3 regions of the Bradyrhizobium sp. Leo78 genome follow, and region 2 is predicted to be linked to each of the others. Evidence: riboswitches for the same ligand, from Rfam matches in the RefSeq annotation. Region 2 holds a riboswitch; each other region holds the start of a gene.

Region 1 (5,246 bases), on a different contig from region 2:
CGATCGAATCGATCGGCAGGATGCCCCGGCTCCACAGCGATCCCTCGAACGATGGGTAACGACCGCGCTCGGCGGCGAGATCGACGGAAGCCGAGATCGCGTGATAAGCGATCGCCTCCATGCTGCTATCGGCGAAGGCGACAGCCGCGTCGGACGCAAGCGGAATCCGCAGCACCTGCAGCGCATCCTGGAATCCCATCAACCCGAGGCCGACCGGCCGATGCCGCAGGTTGGAGCGCCGCGCCTCGGGAATGGTGTAGAAATTGATGTCGATGACGTTGTCGAGCATGCGCATCGCGGTCGCGACCGTCCGCTTCAGCCTGGCCGTATCGAGCCCGCGCTCGCCGACGTGATTGAGCAGGTTGATCGAGCCGAGATTGCAGACCGCGGTCTCCTCGTCCGAAGTGTTGAGCGTGATCTCGGTGCAGAGATTGGAGGAATGGATCACGCCGGCGTGGCGCTGCGGTGAGCGCAAATTGCAGGGGTCCTTGAAGGTGATCCAGGGATGCCCGGTCTCGAACAGCATGGTCAGCATCTTGCGCCAGAGATCAACGGCACGGATCTTCTTGAATACCCGCATCTCGCCGCGCGCGGCCTTGTCTTCATAGGACGCGTAGCGCTCGGCAAAGGCCTTGCCGTAGAGATCGTGCAGATCGGGCGTCTCGTCCGGCGAGAACAGCGTCCATTCGCCGTCGGCCTCGACGCGCTGCATGAAGAGATCAGGCACCCAGTTGGCGGTATTCATGTCGTGGGTGCGGCGGCGGTCGTCGCCGGTGTTCTTGCGCAGGTCGAGGAATTCTTCGACGTCGATATGCCAGGTCTCGATATAGGCACAGACCGCGCCCTTGCGTTTTCCGCCCTGGTTGACGGCAATCGCGGTGTCGTTGGCGACTTTAAGGAACGGCACGACGCCCTGGCTCTCGCCATTGGTGCCCTTGATATGGGCGCCCAGCCCGCGCACCCGCGTCCAGTCATTGCCGAGGCCGCCGGAATACTTGGCGAGCAGCGCATTGTCCTTGATCGACTTGAAGATGCCGTCGAGATCGTCGGGAACGGTGGTGAGGAAGCAGGACGACAATTGCGGCCGCAGCGTGCCGGAATTGAAGAGCGTCGGCGTCGACGCCATGAAGTCGAAGGAGGACAGGAGATTGTAGAACTCGATCGCGCGCGCCTCCCGGTCGATCTCGCGCAGTGCAAGCCCCATGGCGACGCGCATGAAGAACGCTTGCGGCAATTCAATCCGGTGGCCGCGGACATGCAGGAAATAGCGATCATAAAGCGTCTGCAGCCCTAAGAACTGGAACGCAAGATCGCGCTCCGGCTTCAGTGCCGCGGCCAGCTTGTTCAGGTCGAAGCGGCCGAGTTCGGGATCGAGCAATTCGGCGCTGATGCCGGTCTTGATATAGGCCGGAAAATATTCGCCATAGCGCACCGCCATGTCCGCCTGCGACGCTTTCGTTGGCGCGCCCTGCACGAAGGACAGCACTTCAGTGCGGAGCTTGTCGAGCAAGAGGCGCGCGCTGACATAGGCGTAGTTCGGCTCCTGCTCGACCAGCGTACGCGCCGCCATCACGCTGGCGAGCGCGAGTTCCTCCTGGCTGATGCCGTCATAGAGATTGCGCTGGATTTCCCCGACGACAGGCGCAGCGTCGACACCGTCGAGCCCCGCGCAGGCCTCGCCGACGATCATCGCCAGCCGCGCATGGTCGAGCGGCACCTTGCTGCCGTCCGCGAGCGTGACGTGGACGATTGGCCCGCTCGATGCCGTTGCGGATTTAGTTGCCTGCTGTTCGGCGCGCTGCCGCGCCCGCTCCTCGCGATAGAGCACATAGGCGCGCGCCACCTTGTGATGGCCGCTGCGCATCAATGCCAGTTCAACCTGGTCCTGGATGTCCTCGATATGAAAGGTGCGGCCTTCGCTCATCCGGCGCGACAGCGCGCCGACGACTTCGGCGGTCAATTCCTCGACCGCTTCGTGCACGCGGCGCGACGCAGCCGCCGTATTCCCCTCGACCGCAAGGAAGGCCTTGGTCATCGCCACCGAGATCTTACCGGCATCGAATTGCGACACCGCGCCATTGCGGCGAATCACCTGCATCGGCAGCCGTGCTTCCGGCGCCGCGATTGATTCGGGGCGCAGGTGGATGAGAGGTGACGCGGTGGTTTCGCGATCGAGAGAGAGTGACATCTTGCAGACCCCGTGATGTTGCTGGGGCCGGATGCCGGAGGCGACGCTGCGTGATGATGCCGGCGGCGTACCGGCATGAGCCTGCAAGCGGCCGCCGGGACACCCCGCCCGTGGACGTTATTTGCTGTCGCGGCAGGTCTCCTGGCTCGCAGGTCGGCGTCACTCCCCGTCTTCCCAATGCGATGCCGCATCAGTGACGTCTAAAATCGGGAGCAACTCACTGCTTACAGTTGCGGGGGCAGCGCTGGATTCTCGCGAGAAAGGCGCGATCACCAGCTTCCCTCTTAGCCACCATTCCTTGCGTTATGATGGACCGTGACAGCTACATCTGGTGCGATTTGGGGAATGGTGTCAATGGGACGTATGGGCGAAGCGCAAAAATTCCGGTCGATACCGTTGGCGCTGTGAACAACCGGCTCCACGCGCACGTGATGTCAGCCGAGTTGACGTTCGCGCGATCTTGCCAGTAAGTGAACGCGTCGTGGTTCTTCGGAGAGATCTTTTCCGGAGCTAAGAGGGAAGCCGGTGTAAAGCCGGAGCTGCCCCCGCAACTGTAAGCGGCGAGCCGCGGTCCACAATTGCCACTGAAGCCTGCAAAGCTTCGGGAAGGCCGGACCGCAGCAACGACCCGCGAGCCAGGAGACCTGCCTCGACAACATACACGTCCTCGGGCGGGGTGTCCCGGTGGTGCGGTTGCGATTCCGTGCGCACCTCGCGCAGGGAATCCAGACGTGTCACTACGGCCTTTGCCCCCAACTCATGGGGTTAAGCCAATATCTTCCACTTCACTTGTTGTTGCGTCCCTCGGCACGCCGCGGATCGGTCCGCGCCGTGAACTGAAATTCGCGCTGGAACGCTTCTGGTCCGGCGCGTCAGACGAAAAGACGCTGATCGAAACCGGCGTCGGGCTGCGCGCGGCCAATTGGGCGCGGCAGAAGAAGCTCGGTATCACCGTGATCCCGTCGAACGATTTCTCGTTCTACGATCAGGTGCTCGACACCTGCGCAATGGTCGGCGCTATCCCGGAAAGCTATGGCTGGACCGGCGGCGCGGTGCCGCTTGCGACCTACTTCGCGATGGCGCGTGGCGCCAAGGCCGACGCGCATGACGAGGCCTGCGGACATGCCCATCACGCACATGGCGTGGCGGCGCTCGAAATGACGAAATGGTTCGACACCAACTATCACTACATGGTGCCGGAGCTTCGCAAGAACCAGTATTTTGCACTCTCATCGCGCAAGCCGATCGAAGAGTATGAGGAGGCGAAGGCGCTGGGTTATCAGACCCGCCCCGTGCTGGTCGGCCCGGTCACGTTCCTGAAACTGGCCAAGTCCAAGGAACCGCATTTCGACACGCTGTCGCTGCTCGACAGGCTCCTGCCGGTCTATATCGAACTATTGCGCGAACTCGCTGCCCGCGGTGCGGAATGGGTGCAGATCGACGAGCCCTGTCTCGTGCTTGATCTGGACGCCGCCGCGCAGCAAGCCCTACGGCGCGCCTATTCCGAAATCGCCAAAGCGGTGCCGGACATCAGGATCATGCTGGCGACCTATTTCGGCGGGCTCGGCGGCAATCGTGCGGTCGCGTTTGATCTTCCGGTCGCCGGCCTGCATCTCGATCTCGTGCGCGCGCCCCAGCAGCTCGGCGAGCTCATCGACGTTCCGAAAGAACGGGTGCTGTCGCTCGGCGTGATCGACGGCCGCAACGTCTGGCGCGCAGATCTGAGCCGGATCCTCGATCAGCTTGGGCCCGTCGTCGCAAAGCTCGGCAAGGAGCGCATTCAGATCGCGCCATCCTGCTCGCTGCTTCATGTACCCATCGATCTCGCCCTGGAAACCAAGCTCGATCCCGAGGTGAAGACCTGGCTTTCATTCTCGGTGCAGAAGCTCGAAGAGCTTGCCGCGCTGGGCGCGGCGCTTGGAAGTGGCCGGGCCCATGCGTCCGAAGCGATCCGAGCGTCCGATGCCGCCGCGGCCGCGCGCAAGACCTCACCGCGGATTCACGATGCCAAGGTTGCCCGGCGTCTCGCCGCCATCGATGGCGGCATGCGCCATCGTGCCAGCCGGTTCGCCGAGCGTGCCGAGGTGCAGCGCGAGCGGTTCAATCTGCCACGCTTCCCGACCACGACCATCGGCTCCTTCCCGCAGACAACCGATGTCAGAAACGCACGCGCCGCACATGCCAATGGCGCACTCAGCGATACCGCATACAAGACCTATCTGCAGCATCAGACCGCGCGCGCCATCCGTTGGCAGGAGAATATCGGGCTCGACGTCCTGGTCCATGGCGAGTTCGAGCGCAACGACATGGTGCAGTATTTTGGCGAGCAGCTTTCCGGCTTCGCCTTCACCGAGCTCGGCTGGGTGCAGTCCTATGGCTCGCGCTGCGTCCGGCCGCCGATCCTCTATGGCGACGTCTCACGACCGCAGCCGATGACGGTCGAATGGTGGCAATTCGCGCAGTCACTGACGGCAAAGCCGGTGAAGGCGATGTTGACCGGCCCCGTGACCATCCTGAACTGGTCCTTCGTCCGCGATGACCTGCCGCGCAGCGACGTGTGCCGACAGATCGCGCTCGCGATCCGCGATGAGGTGCTCGATCTCGAGATGGCCGGCGCCGGCATGATCCAGATCGACGAAGCAGCACTGCGGGAAGGCCTGCCGCTGCGCAGGTCGGAATGGAAGACCTATCTCGATTGGGCGGTCGATAGTTTCCGCATCTGTTCCTCCGGCGTGCAGGACGAGACCCAGATCCACACCCATATGTGCTACTCCGAGTTCAACGACATCATCGACGCCATCGCGGCGATGGACGCCGATGTCATTTCGATCGAGACCTCGCGCTCGAAAATGGAATTGCTCGACGCCTTCCGGAACTACCGCTACCCGAACGAAATCGGTCCCGGCGTCTACGATATCCATTCACCGCGCGTGCCTGACATTGGCGAGATCACCGACCTCCTCAAGCTCGCAAGAGAGCGGCTCTCCGACGCGCAGATCTGGATCAACCCCGACTGCGGCTTGAAGACCCGCAAGTGGGAAGAGGTGCGCCCGGCGCT
Region 2 (5,246 bases):
TGGCGACCCGTCGCTGGCTCGCTGGCGTACGGCGTAGCCGCACCCACGCAGCGGCAAGATCGGCCGTCGCCGCCACGCGATCTTCGACCGGCCGAAAGGCCGTCGGCGTGAAGGAGCCAATGCTCTGGCCGGCTTCCTTGAATGCGATGGCATTGGCGAAGATGCGCCCATCGACCTCCGGCAGGACCACATGCATAGCAAGGTCGCGCGGATTGAGGCCGCGGGTCGAGCTTTCCCAGCTCTTGTGGGACATGCCAGCCTGAGCGACCTGCAGCACGGGACAATCGGTCTCGGACAATATCCCCGCATTCTCGCGCGCGGTCGCCGTCGCAAAGGCTGTTGCGTTCACGATGATGTCAGGTGGGTGCGCGGCGAGCGCCGTGCGCAGGAACGCGATCGAACGCTCGTCCTTGAGGCTCGTGACATAGAGCCCGACTGCATTGAGATCGCGCGCCCCCAGCGCCGAGCACAGCGCATTGATCGCAGCGGTATCGCCGCCCGCGACGAGGGCGCGGTAGAAGATTACGGCAGCGTTTGGGCGTTGGTCCGTGACAGGTTCGCCGTTCCAGAAGCCGGCGGCCGGCATTGGCCGCGCCGAGGGCGGCCTGCTGCCGTAGCCGATCAGATTCGCAGCGAAGCAAAGCGCCAACTGCGCGTTGTCGATGCCGCCTTCGGTACAATAGCGCCACAGTTCATAGGTCTCGTCGGCGCCCAGCGTGCCGCGCGCAGCCAATGCGGCGTTCCAGTCGGTTTCTCCGGGAATGCAGGCGAACAACGTCCCGCGCTGGATCGCATCGCGCCGAAGGCTTTCGACACCGTGCGGCCAATAGCTTTCGCCGCCGAGCATCCGAAGAACGACGATCTTGGCTTCGCTGAGCGTACGTTCGACATAGAGATCGACAGAAGCGGGATGACCAAGAGCCAGCAGATTGGTCAGACGGACACTCGGGAAGTCCGCAGGCAATGCCGCATGCGCAGCGCCGAAGGCCGCGAGATCACTGTCCGCGGCGGACAATATCACGATGTCGGCGGTTTCCTGGCCGAGGTCGCGAGCGACATCTCCGTCGTCGATGCTGCCACCGCTGTCGAGTTTCAGATGCATTGATCGCCCTTCGAAAGGCTATCCCGCAAGCGCCCGACGTGCGGCATCGGCGTCGAAGCCCTTCAGGCCGATCACGACAAGATGCTCGGCCTGCCTGGCGTCGGGCCGGGCGAACGCCAGCTCAACACGGCTGCCGACCGCCTGCACCACGATCGGCGCAGGCTTTTCGGAGATGCGCGCATGGCCCTTGACGCGCAGCACCCCCGCGAGACTGAGGACATCGCTGACCCGTGCGCGCATCGCCTCGACGCTCTCGGCCGCCGCAGGCCTTACGACGATACTGTCGAAATCGTCGTGATCGTGCTCCTCTTCCTCTCCGTGATGCCCGGCCCGCGCAGCGAGGTCGTTCTCGGCATCGGCCTTCATCCCGATGAGGACGTCGGGCGCAAGCGCTCCATGGGAGCGTACGACACGGACACCTTGCCTCAATTGTGCAGCAAGCCGGTCTTCGATCCCGGCAAGCACATCCGGCGACACCAGATCGCTCTTGGAAACGACCACGAGGTCGGCACAGGCGAGCTGATCCTCGAACACTTCCTCGATCGGGTCGTCGTGATCGATTTCCTCGTCCGCGGCGCGCTGGGCCGCGACCGCATGTTCGTCGAGCACGACGCGTCCTTCTGATAGCGCCAACGCGTCGACGACCGTCACCACGCCATCGACGGTTGCGCGCGTGCGGACCGCGGGCCACGCGAACGCCTTCAAGAGTGGCTGCGGCAGCGCCAGCCCGGAGGTCTCGATCACGATCGCGTCCAGCGGCTCGTCGCGCGTCAGCAGCTTGTCCATGGTCGGAATGAAATCGTCGGCGACCGTGCAGCAGATGCAGCCATTGGTCAGCTCGACGATGTCGCCGGGCGCACAGGCCTTGGCCGCGCATTCCTCGACAAGACCGCCGTCGAAACCGGCATCTCCGAACTCGTTGACGATGACGGCGATGCGGCGGCCGTCGGCTTGCGTCAGAAGCGAGCGCAACAGTGTCGTCTTGCCGGCACCGAGAAAACCGGTGAGCACGGTGACTGGAACACGGGACATATTTCAGGACTCCTTAAGGGAACGTTTGAGCCACAGCGGAAGGCCGGCCGCGACGAACACGACGTTGGGAACGCTTGAGGCGACCATCTGATTGAGACGGCCCTGCGCATCGCGGAAATCGCGGCCGAGCCTGGTTTCGGGCACGATGCCGAGACCGACCTCGTTCGACACCAGGACAACGGGGTTTGCGGCGACGCCTAGAAATTCCGCGAGCCGTTTCGCCTCGACATCGAGGTCACGCCCGGCGAGCATCAAGTTGGAGAGCCAGAGTGTCAGGCAATCGACCAGGACCGCGCAGCCGGGTCGCGATACCTGCGTCAAGGCATCGATGAGCGCCAACGGCTCCTCCACGGTCGTCCAATCCGAACCGCGCCTGCTGCGATGATGCGCGATCCTGTCCTGCATCTCCTCATCGCCTGCGGTAGCTGTTGCCAGATACACGCGAGCAAGGCCGCTTTCGGCAATCATTCGCTCGGCAAAAGCCGATTTGCCTGAGCGTGCGCCGCCCAGTACCAGCGTGGTCGAGAGATCAGTCATTTCGGAGCGCTGCCATCTTCGGGTGACCAGCGAACGGGCGGCAGCCGCGCCACCATCCCCTTGCGCAGGATCTCGGCGCGCTCGCGCCACGGCACCAGGCCGTAGGTCGATTTGCGATAGGAATCGACGAAAGACGCGACGGCACCGGCGCCCTCGGGCTCGAGATCGCCGAAGAGGAAGGTGTAACCATCCGAGCTCGAAACCGCGACCGTGGTCGGCCGCTTGCACACGCTCAAGCACTGCACGCGCCGGACCTGAACGGCCGCGTCGCGTTTGCCTGTAGCGACCCGGATCGCGTCGAACATGGCGGGCCCGGCCAACACGCCCTCGGACGTCTTGCAGGTGACGCATACGCTCACGACGACGGGACCGCCGGGCGCAGTCGGCGGCAAATATTCGCCCGGGCGAGAATCAGTATCTTGCTGATCGACGTCGTTGCGATCCATCACGATGCTCAAGTCAGGGCCATGACGGCCGCGAGCTTTGTTGGATCGCGTTCGACGGGGGAAGACCATCGAACTCATTCCGTCCGGTGCACCCCGCCCGACGAACCTCCAAAGCACAATGCGCGATGGCAGGTCTCCTGGCTCGCGGGTCGTCGCCTTTCGCCGCCTTCCCGGTCATCCCAGTGGCCTCGGCTTTGGCTCGCCGCTTACAGTTGCGGGGGCAGCGTCGGCATTGCACCGACTTCCCTTTTTCACCTTCCCGAAGGAAGGACCATCGCCGCCACGCTAGCTGTCCCCGCGACGGCGGTCAACCGCAGTTGACCCGCCCGTTTGCTTCGGTCACTTAAGGCGCGCACGAGGAGCCCATGACCTTCCAAATCCCATCCGATTGGCAAATTCCCGCAATCGCTCCGCTCGATCAGACGCTTGCCGCAACGATGCGCGCGCGAATCGACGGCAAAGCCAAGCCGCCGGGCTCACTGGGACGAATCGAAGACCTGGCGGTGCAACTCGGCATGATCGCGCATCCATCCGCCGCAGCGCTGCAAAACGCCGTTCTGCTCGTATTCGCCGGTGATCACGGATTGACGGAAGAAGGCGTTTCGCAATATCCGTCCGCCGTGACGGCCGCGATGGTGAGGACTTATCTCGCAGGCGGAGCGAGCGCCAACGCCTTTGCGGCCGCGTCAGATGTCGGGATCCGCATCGTGGATGCCGGCGTCGCCAGCGAGCTGCCTTCCCATCCCGATCTCCTCAGCATCAAGATTCGGACCGGCACCGCGAATTCTGCGCGTGAGGCAGCGATGTCGGCCCAGGACGCGCACAAGGCGCTCGCGGCCGGCTTTGCCATAGCTTCCAGTGAAATCGATGCTGGGGCCGACATCGTCGCGCTCGGCGAAATGGGAATCGGCAACACGGCGTCATCAGCGCTGCTGGTGCATCGGCTGGCGCCCGCGCCGCTCGATGATTGCATCGGCGTCGGCGCAGGCCAGGACGAGCCAGGCATGGCCCGCAAGCGCGCCGCCATCCACAAGGCAGCCAATCGCAGCGATGCGACCGCGCCGTTCGAGGTACTCCGGGAATTCGGCGGCCTCGAGATCGCGATGATGGCGGGCGCCGCGCTTGGTGCAGCGGCACATCGCCGTCCGGTCGTCATCGACGGCTTCATTTCGTCCGCCGCCGCCCTCGTCGCCGTCAGGCTGGCGCCGGCGACGCGTGACTATTGCGTCTTCGCGCATAGGTCGGCCGAGAAAGGTCACGATATCGTATTGGCGGCACTTCAGGCACAGCCGTTGCTCGCTCTCGACATGAGACTTGGCGAGGGCACCGGCGCACTACTGGCGGTCCCGCTGGTGCGCGCCGCGTCCCGCCTGCTGACCGACGTCGCCGACCTCAGCGATGTGCTGGAAGGAAGGATCTAGATGAGCCTGGATCGTCTTCGCGACGCGGTCCGATTCCTCACCATCATTCCTGTCGGCGCTTCGAACGATGCGCCTGATTCCGAGTGGCTGGTCCGCTCGGCGCAGTTTTTCCCGCTGGTCGGTGCGATCGTCGGTTTGGTTTCGGCGGCGGCTCTTCTGCTGAGCTCGCTCGTATTAGGACCAGTGATCGCGGCGCTCATGGCAGTGTTGGCAAGCGTCCTTCTCACCAGTGGGTTCCACGAGGATGGCCTGGCTGACACCGCTGATGGCTTGGGCGGCGGCTGGACGGTCGAACAGCGTCTCACCATCATGAAGGATAGCCGGATCGGCACCTATGGCACGCTCGCGCTGATCTTCGCGGTCGCATTGCGGGTCGCTGCGCTTGCTGAGATGCCGGCATGGATTGGTGCGGCGGCGCTGATTGCAAGTGGAGCCGGCGGTCGCGCCGTGGGCTTGCCGATCATCGGCTGGATGAAATATGCGGGTAACACCTCCGCGATGAAGGTGGCCTATGCGCCCTCTCCGCTCCGGGCAGGCGAAATCGGTTTCGCGACGATCGTCGCGCTGCTCGCGCTGGCACCGCTCGCCGCGACCTCCGACACGCATGCCCCGATCGCGCTTATTGGCGGCATCGCTTGCGGCATCGCACTGGCAGTTGCGGTCACGCTGTGGTCGCGACGATCGATCGGCGGCTATACCGGCGACGTA
Region 3 (5,246 bases), on a different contig from region 2:
CGTGAAGTTCGAGGCGATGGCGTAGTCGTAATAGAGCGCATTCAGGACGTTGTTGACGCTGACCGACCAGAAGAAATGCTCATAGGCGCCGCTGAGCTTGAGGTCGATCGTCGCATCGCCCGGAATGCGCGTTTGCGTATTGGCCTGGTCGTTGTCCATGACGCGCGAGCTCCAGGCGCGCAGCGTGGCATCGAACACGAGATAGTTGTCCCAGATATTCCAGGTCACGCCGAGATTGCCGGTGTAGCGCGACACCAGCGGCACATCGTTGCCCGCGAACTGTCCCTCGCGGAACACCGCGCGCGTGTAAGCCATGCCGCCGCGCAGCGAGACGGTATCGCTGACCCGCAGCGAGGCCTGCGTCTCGGAGCCATAACGCCGGGTCGGATCGAGGTTGATGTTGTAGAACAGCACCGGATTGAAATGGATCTCGTTCTCGAGGTCCATGTTGTAGATGCTGGTTTGCACCTGGAAGCGGCCCGTCTTGACGCGGAAGCCGGCTTCGACGTCGTGCGAGGTCTGCGTCTTCAACTGGAAATTCTGCGGCAACGGGTTGAAGTCCGCATCGAACGCGGGTCCGGTGGACGTGCGCTCGTCGACATCGGGCGTGCGAAACGCGTGCGCGGCGCGGGCGAACACCGAGAACATTTCGGTGAAGCGATGCTCGACGCCGACATGCAGCGCGTAATTGGTCTCGCTCTGGTCGAGCGGCGTCGCCTGCGCGTCGAAGGCGAACGGCGCGTTCGGATCGTAGCGATCGCGCGCGCTGAGCCAGGTGTTCTGCACCCGCGCGCCATAGGAGAAATCGGTGGTGGGCAAGAGGCCAACCGTGTGCTGCCAATAGCCGGCGAGCGACTGCTGCGACAGGTCGTAGGTATGGATCGGCGGCACGCCCCGGAACGCGCCGCGCTGCTGGTGGAACGTTGCATCGTAATAGTCGATGCCGGTCAGGATCGACGAGGGAATCCCGAAGATCGAATTGTTGATGCTCAGCCGCGGCGTGATCGACCAGGTCTGCAACGCGGCGTCATTGTAGGTGGATGCCGCGCTGATGAATGGCGAGGTGCCGAAGAACGCGCCTTGCGTGTCCTTCTGGCGGTAGCCGCCATCGACGATCAGGTCGACACCGTTCAGGAGCGTCTTGGTGAAGCCCGCCGTCGCGCTCGCGCCCTGCTGGTTGCCATAGTCGAACGGCGTGGCGGCGCCCTTGCGATCGGTGACGAGTTGATTGACGCCGATCGAAGGATCGACCAGCCTGCCGCCGGGAAAGCCCAGCTTCTGGTCGTCGCCGGTCACCGTCAGGAAGGCTTTCAGGTCCGGCGTCGTGTAGTTGAGATTGCCGACGCCGTTGCGCTGGTCGAGCGCATTGTTCACGCGGTAGCCGTCGGACTTGATGCCGTTGCCGTAGAACGACGCCGACCAGGGTCCCGAATTCATCGCGGTCGAGATTGCGGCCATGCGCTGGTTGAAGGAGCCATAGCCGGCTTCGCCGCGGATCGAGACCGGCGGGCCGCCGACACCGGTCTTGGTGACGATGTTGATCACGCCGCCTATCGCATTGTCGCCGTAGAGCACGGCGCCGCTGTTGCCGCGGGTGATCTCGATGCGCTCGATCGAATCGAGCGGGATGGTCGATAGATCCACCTGCGCCATGTCGATGTCGTTGAGCCGTCGCCCGTTGAGCAGGAACAGCGTGTTGGCGGTGGCGAACGCGCCGAAGCCGCGCAGGTCGACCGAGGTCTTGGCGCCGTTCACGCCGCCATAGAGCGATTGAAGCTGCACGCCGGGGGCCTGCGCGATGATCTCGGCCAGAACCTGGGTCGGCGAATGCGCGATGTCGTCGGCGGTGATCACGGTCGAGGACGTCCCGACAATGCCGGCAAATTGCGGGCCGCCGCCACCGCCACCGGATGAAGCTCCGCCAGCGGCGGCGCCGCCAGCGCCCGCGCCGCCGGCCGGCTGCGCGTTGGTCGGCACCTGGCCCGGCGCGGGACGCCGGGGACCTGGAGTGCCGTCGGAAGCGGGCTTGGCGCGGGTGCGGTTGTGGTCGCCGGGCGCCCTGACCTCGACCGGCGGCAATTGCTCGGAGGGCGCTTCCTGCGCCTGCGCGGCGGAAACATACAAAGCGGGCGCCAGCATGCTCGACGCGAGCAGCAGCGCGCGGCGTTGCTTGGTGGCTGTGGTAGCAGAGAACATCGGCGAGACCTCGGTATGACGTCAGTGGCACGTCACAGCGAACCAAGGCTCACCATCGCGTTTCGCGCTTCAGGTGAAGCAAATGCCTGTACTCCCCGACCGACATCGTCGCGTGTGACCACGTATGACGGCAGGTCTCCTGGCTCGCGGGTCGTTACCCTTCGTCGCCTTCCCAGGACCGAGACTCCCAGTGGCATATGACGAAGGATTCACCGCATACAGTTGCGGGGGCAGCCGCGGCTTTACGGGAAGTTTCCCGGTACCGCATTCCCTTTTGATCCCGATAGGAACCGTCGCGGCCATCTAGGATTTTGGCGGCACGTGAGTCAATCCCGGCGAAACTGCGGCTCCCTGGCTCTCATACGTTTTTTTGTTCCGGTGTCGCTTGTCTGCCACCGAATTCGCTGCAAGAAGCAGGGCGCGATGAGTGCACATGATTTCACGATAGCGGCGGGTCTGGCCGCGCGGCGGCGGTTGGGGGCGACCGTTGCAATGATTGCGTTGGTTGCCTTGCTGATGCTGATCTCGCTCGGCACCGGCCCGGTGCGGCTGTCGCCGCTGACGGTGATCGAGGCGTTGTTCGGTGGCGGCAGCGATGTCACGCAGGTGATCGTGCGCGAGATCCGCCTGCCACGCACCATTCTGGCATTCGCGATCGGCGCTATCCTCGGTCTGTCAGGCGCGGCGCTGCAAGGCCTGTTGCGCAATCCCTTAGCCTCGCCCTCGCTGTTCGGCGCGCCGCAATCGGCGGCGTTCGGCGCGGTGCTGGTGATCGCGCTGGGGCTGGCCGATGTCCGCTCCTACGCGCTGCCGGTCGCCGCCATCATCGCCGCATTCGGCTCGGTCTTCGTGCTGCTCGCGATTGCCGGCCGCAATGCGGGCCTCTTGATCCTGATCCTCGCCGGGCTTGCGATCTCGAGCCTTGCGGGCGCTGCGACGGCGCTGGTGATGAACCTCGCGAGCAATCCGTTCCTGGCGCTCGAGATCGCGTTCTGGCTGCTCGGTTCCCTGGAGGACCGCAGCTTCCAGCATGTCGCGCTGGCGCTGCCGTTCATCGTGGCAGGTAGCGCCATCCTGCTGTCGCAAGCCAGCGCGTTCCGCGCGCTCACGCTTGGCGAAGAGACCGCGCAAAGCCTCGGCGTCGACGTCGGCCGCCTGCGCCTGTTCGTGATCGCAGGCGTTGCGCTCGGCGTCGGTGGCGCGGTGGCGGTCACCGGCACCATCGGCTTCATCGGCCTGGTCGCGCCGCATCTGATGCGGCCCGTCATCGGCCACGATCCGGCGCGGCTGTTGGTGCCGAGCGCGCTTGCCGGCTCGGCGCTGTTGCTCGCGGCCGACATCGCGGTGCGCATCATCCCGTCGACGTCGGACATCAAGGTGGGCGTGTTGACCTCGATCATCGGCGTGCCGTTCTTCCTCTATCTCATCATGCGCGAGCGTCGCGCGCTCGGCGGAGGCGTCGCATGACGGCGCTTGTTGTAGAACACCTCAACGTCGTGCTCGCCGGCCGCCGCGTGCTCAACGATGTGTCGCTGCAACTCGCCTCCGGTCATCTCGTCGCGCTGGTCGGTCCGAACGGCGCCGGCAAAACCACGCTGCTGCGCGCGCTCGCCGGCCTCATTCCCTCCGACGGCGTCATCAAGGTGGGAGGCGAGGCGCTTGCCGCGCTGCCGCTGCGCGAACGGGCCAAGCGCTTCGGCTATCTTCCGCAAGGGCACATGGTGCATTGGCCGCTGCCGGCGCGCGACATCGTCGCGCTCGGCCGCTACCCGCATGGCGCGACCGATCCGGCCCGGCTGTCCCCGCGCGATACTGAGGCCGTGGTGCGGGCGATGCAGGCGGCCGACGTCATGGAGTTCGCGGAGCGGCGTGTCACCGAGCTTTCCGGCGGCGAGCGCAGCCGCGTTGCGCTGGCGCGCGTGTTCGCGGTGGAGGCGCCGATCATCCTGGCGGACGAGCCGACCGCCTCGCTCGATCCGCGCCACCAGATCGACGTCATGAAGGGTTTGCGTGCCGCCGCCGACAAGGGCGTGCTGGTGATCGTGGTGACGCACGACCTCGGCCTCGCCGCGCGCTTTGCCGACCATGCGCTGGTGCTGGCGCAGGGCCGCCTCGCATCGCAGGGCGCGCCGGCAGACGCGCTGTCGGAAACGGTCATGGCCGATGTGTTCCGCGTCAGCGCCTTCCGCGCCGAGCATCAGCGCGAGACGGTGATCGTGCCCTGGGCGGAGATCTGATGGCCCGGCTCGCTGCATGCCTTGCAGCGTTCGTCTTGTCCACCACTGTCGCGCATGCGGCGAGCCCGCCGCGGATCGTCTCGATGAATGTCTGCAGCGATCAATTGCTGCTCTCGCTCGCCGATCCCCAGCAGATCCTGGGCCTCAGCCGGTACTCCCGCGAGGCCTGGCAATCCTTCGCCGCCGATCAGGCGCGCCGTTTCCCGATCCTTTCCGGCGGCGCGGAGGACGTGCTGGTGCTGAAGCCCGACATCGTCGTCGCCAGCCTGTTCGACAAGCGCGCAACGCGCGAGCTTCTGAAGGCCAACGGCCTTCATCTCGTCGAGTTCAGCGTGCCGCGCACGCTGGACGAGGTGAAGGACCAGATCCGCGAGATGGGCGAGATCGTGCAACATCCGGACCGCGCAAAGGTCGCGATTGCAAGGTTAGATGCCGCGATCGCCCGAGCGCGCCAGGCCGCGACCGGCAAGCACTATCGCGTGCTGCCGCTGGCGCGCCGCGGCTGGGTGTCCGGCAGCGACAGCCTGGTCTCGTCGCTTCTGACCGAAGCCGGCCTGCTCAATCCCGCCGGCGACCTCGGCGTCGCTGCCGGCGGTTACGCCTCGCTGGAGGCGATCGTGCAACTGAGGCCGGATTTCATCCTGGTGTCGGAGGCCGGCGACCGCGCCGAAGACAACGGCCGCGCCTTCCTGCTGCATCCGGCGCTGGAGCACTTCTACCCGCCTGCGAGGCGCATCGTGCTTCCCGAACGTCTCACCGTCTGCGGCGGCGTGATGCTCGCCGATGCGCTGGATGTGCTGACGAAGGAATTGG

What was found. A riboswitch is a leader RNA that binds a small molecule or an ion and turns the genes downstream of it on or off. The one in region 2 is predicted to bind cobalamin.
Region 1: linked by a shared signal. The riboswitch ahead of metE (5-methyltetrahydropteroyltriglutamate--homocysteine S-methyltransferase) and the one ahead of AC5ZG1_RS06835 (DUF1636 domain-containing protein) in region 2 are both predicted to bind cobalamin.
Region 3: linked by a shared signal. The riboswitch ahead of AC5ZG1_RS29445 (TonB-dependent receptor) and the one ahead of AC5ZG1_RS06835 (DUF1636 domain-containing protein) in region 2 are both predicted to bind cobalamin.

The regions. Positions count from the first base shown of each region.
Region 1 covers NZ_JCAMOT010000021.1:111,121-116,366, reverse strand. The annotation lists gene AC5ZG1_RS25060 (ribonucleoside-diphosphate reductase subunit alpha) at 1-2,188, opposite strand, end outside; cobalamin riboswitch at 2,303-2,521, opposite strand; cobalamin riboswitch at 2,654-2,854, shown strand; gene metE (5-methyltetrahydropteroyltriglutamate--homocysteine S-methyltransferase) at 2,962-5,246, shown strand, end outside.
Region 2 covers NZ_JCAMOT010000004.1:67,031-72,276, forward strand. The annotation lists gene cobN (cobaltochelatase subunit CobN) at 1-1,102, opposite strand, end outside; gene cobW (cobalamin biosynthesis protein CobW) at 1,121-2,134, opposite strand; gene cobU (bifunctional adenosylcobinamide kinase/adenosylcobinamide-phosphate guanylyltransferase) at 2,138-2,671, opposite strand; gene AC5ZG1_RS06835 (DUF1636 domain-containing protein) at 2,668-3,117, opposite strand; cobalamin riboswitch at 3,228-3,408, opposite strand; gene cobT (nicotinate-nucleotide--dimethylbenzimidazole phosphoribosyltransferase) at 3,483-4,538, shown strand; gene cobS (adenosylcobinamide-GDP ribazoletransferase) at 4,539-5,246, shown strand, end outside.
Region 3 covers NZ_JCAMOT010000028.1:79,521-84,766, forward strand. The annotation lists gene AC5ZG1_RS29445 (TonB-dependent receptor) at 1-2,196, opposite strand, end outside; cobalamin riboswitch at 2,309-2,506, opposite strand; gene AC5ZG1_RS29450 (FecCD family ABC transporter permease) at 2,689-3,663, shown strand; gene AC5ZG1_RS29455 (ABC transporter ATP-binding protein) at 3,660-4,433, shown strand; gene AC5ZG1_RS29460 (ABC transporter substrate-binding protein) at 4,433-5,246, shown strand, end outside.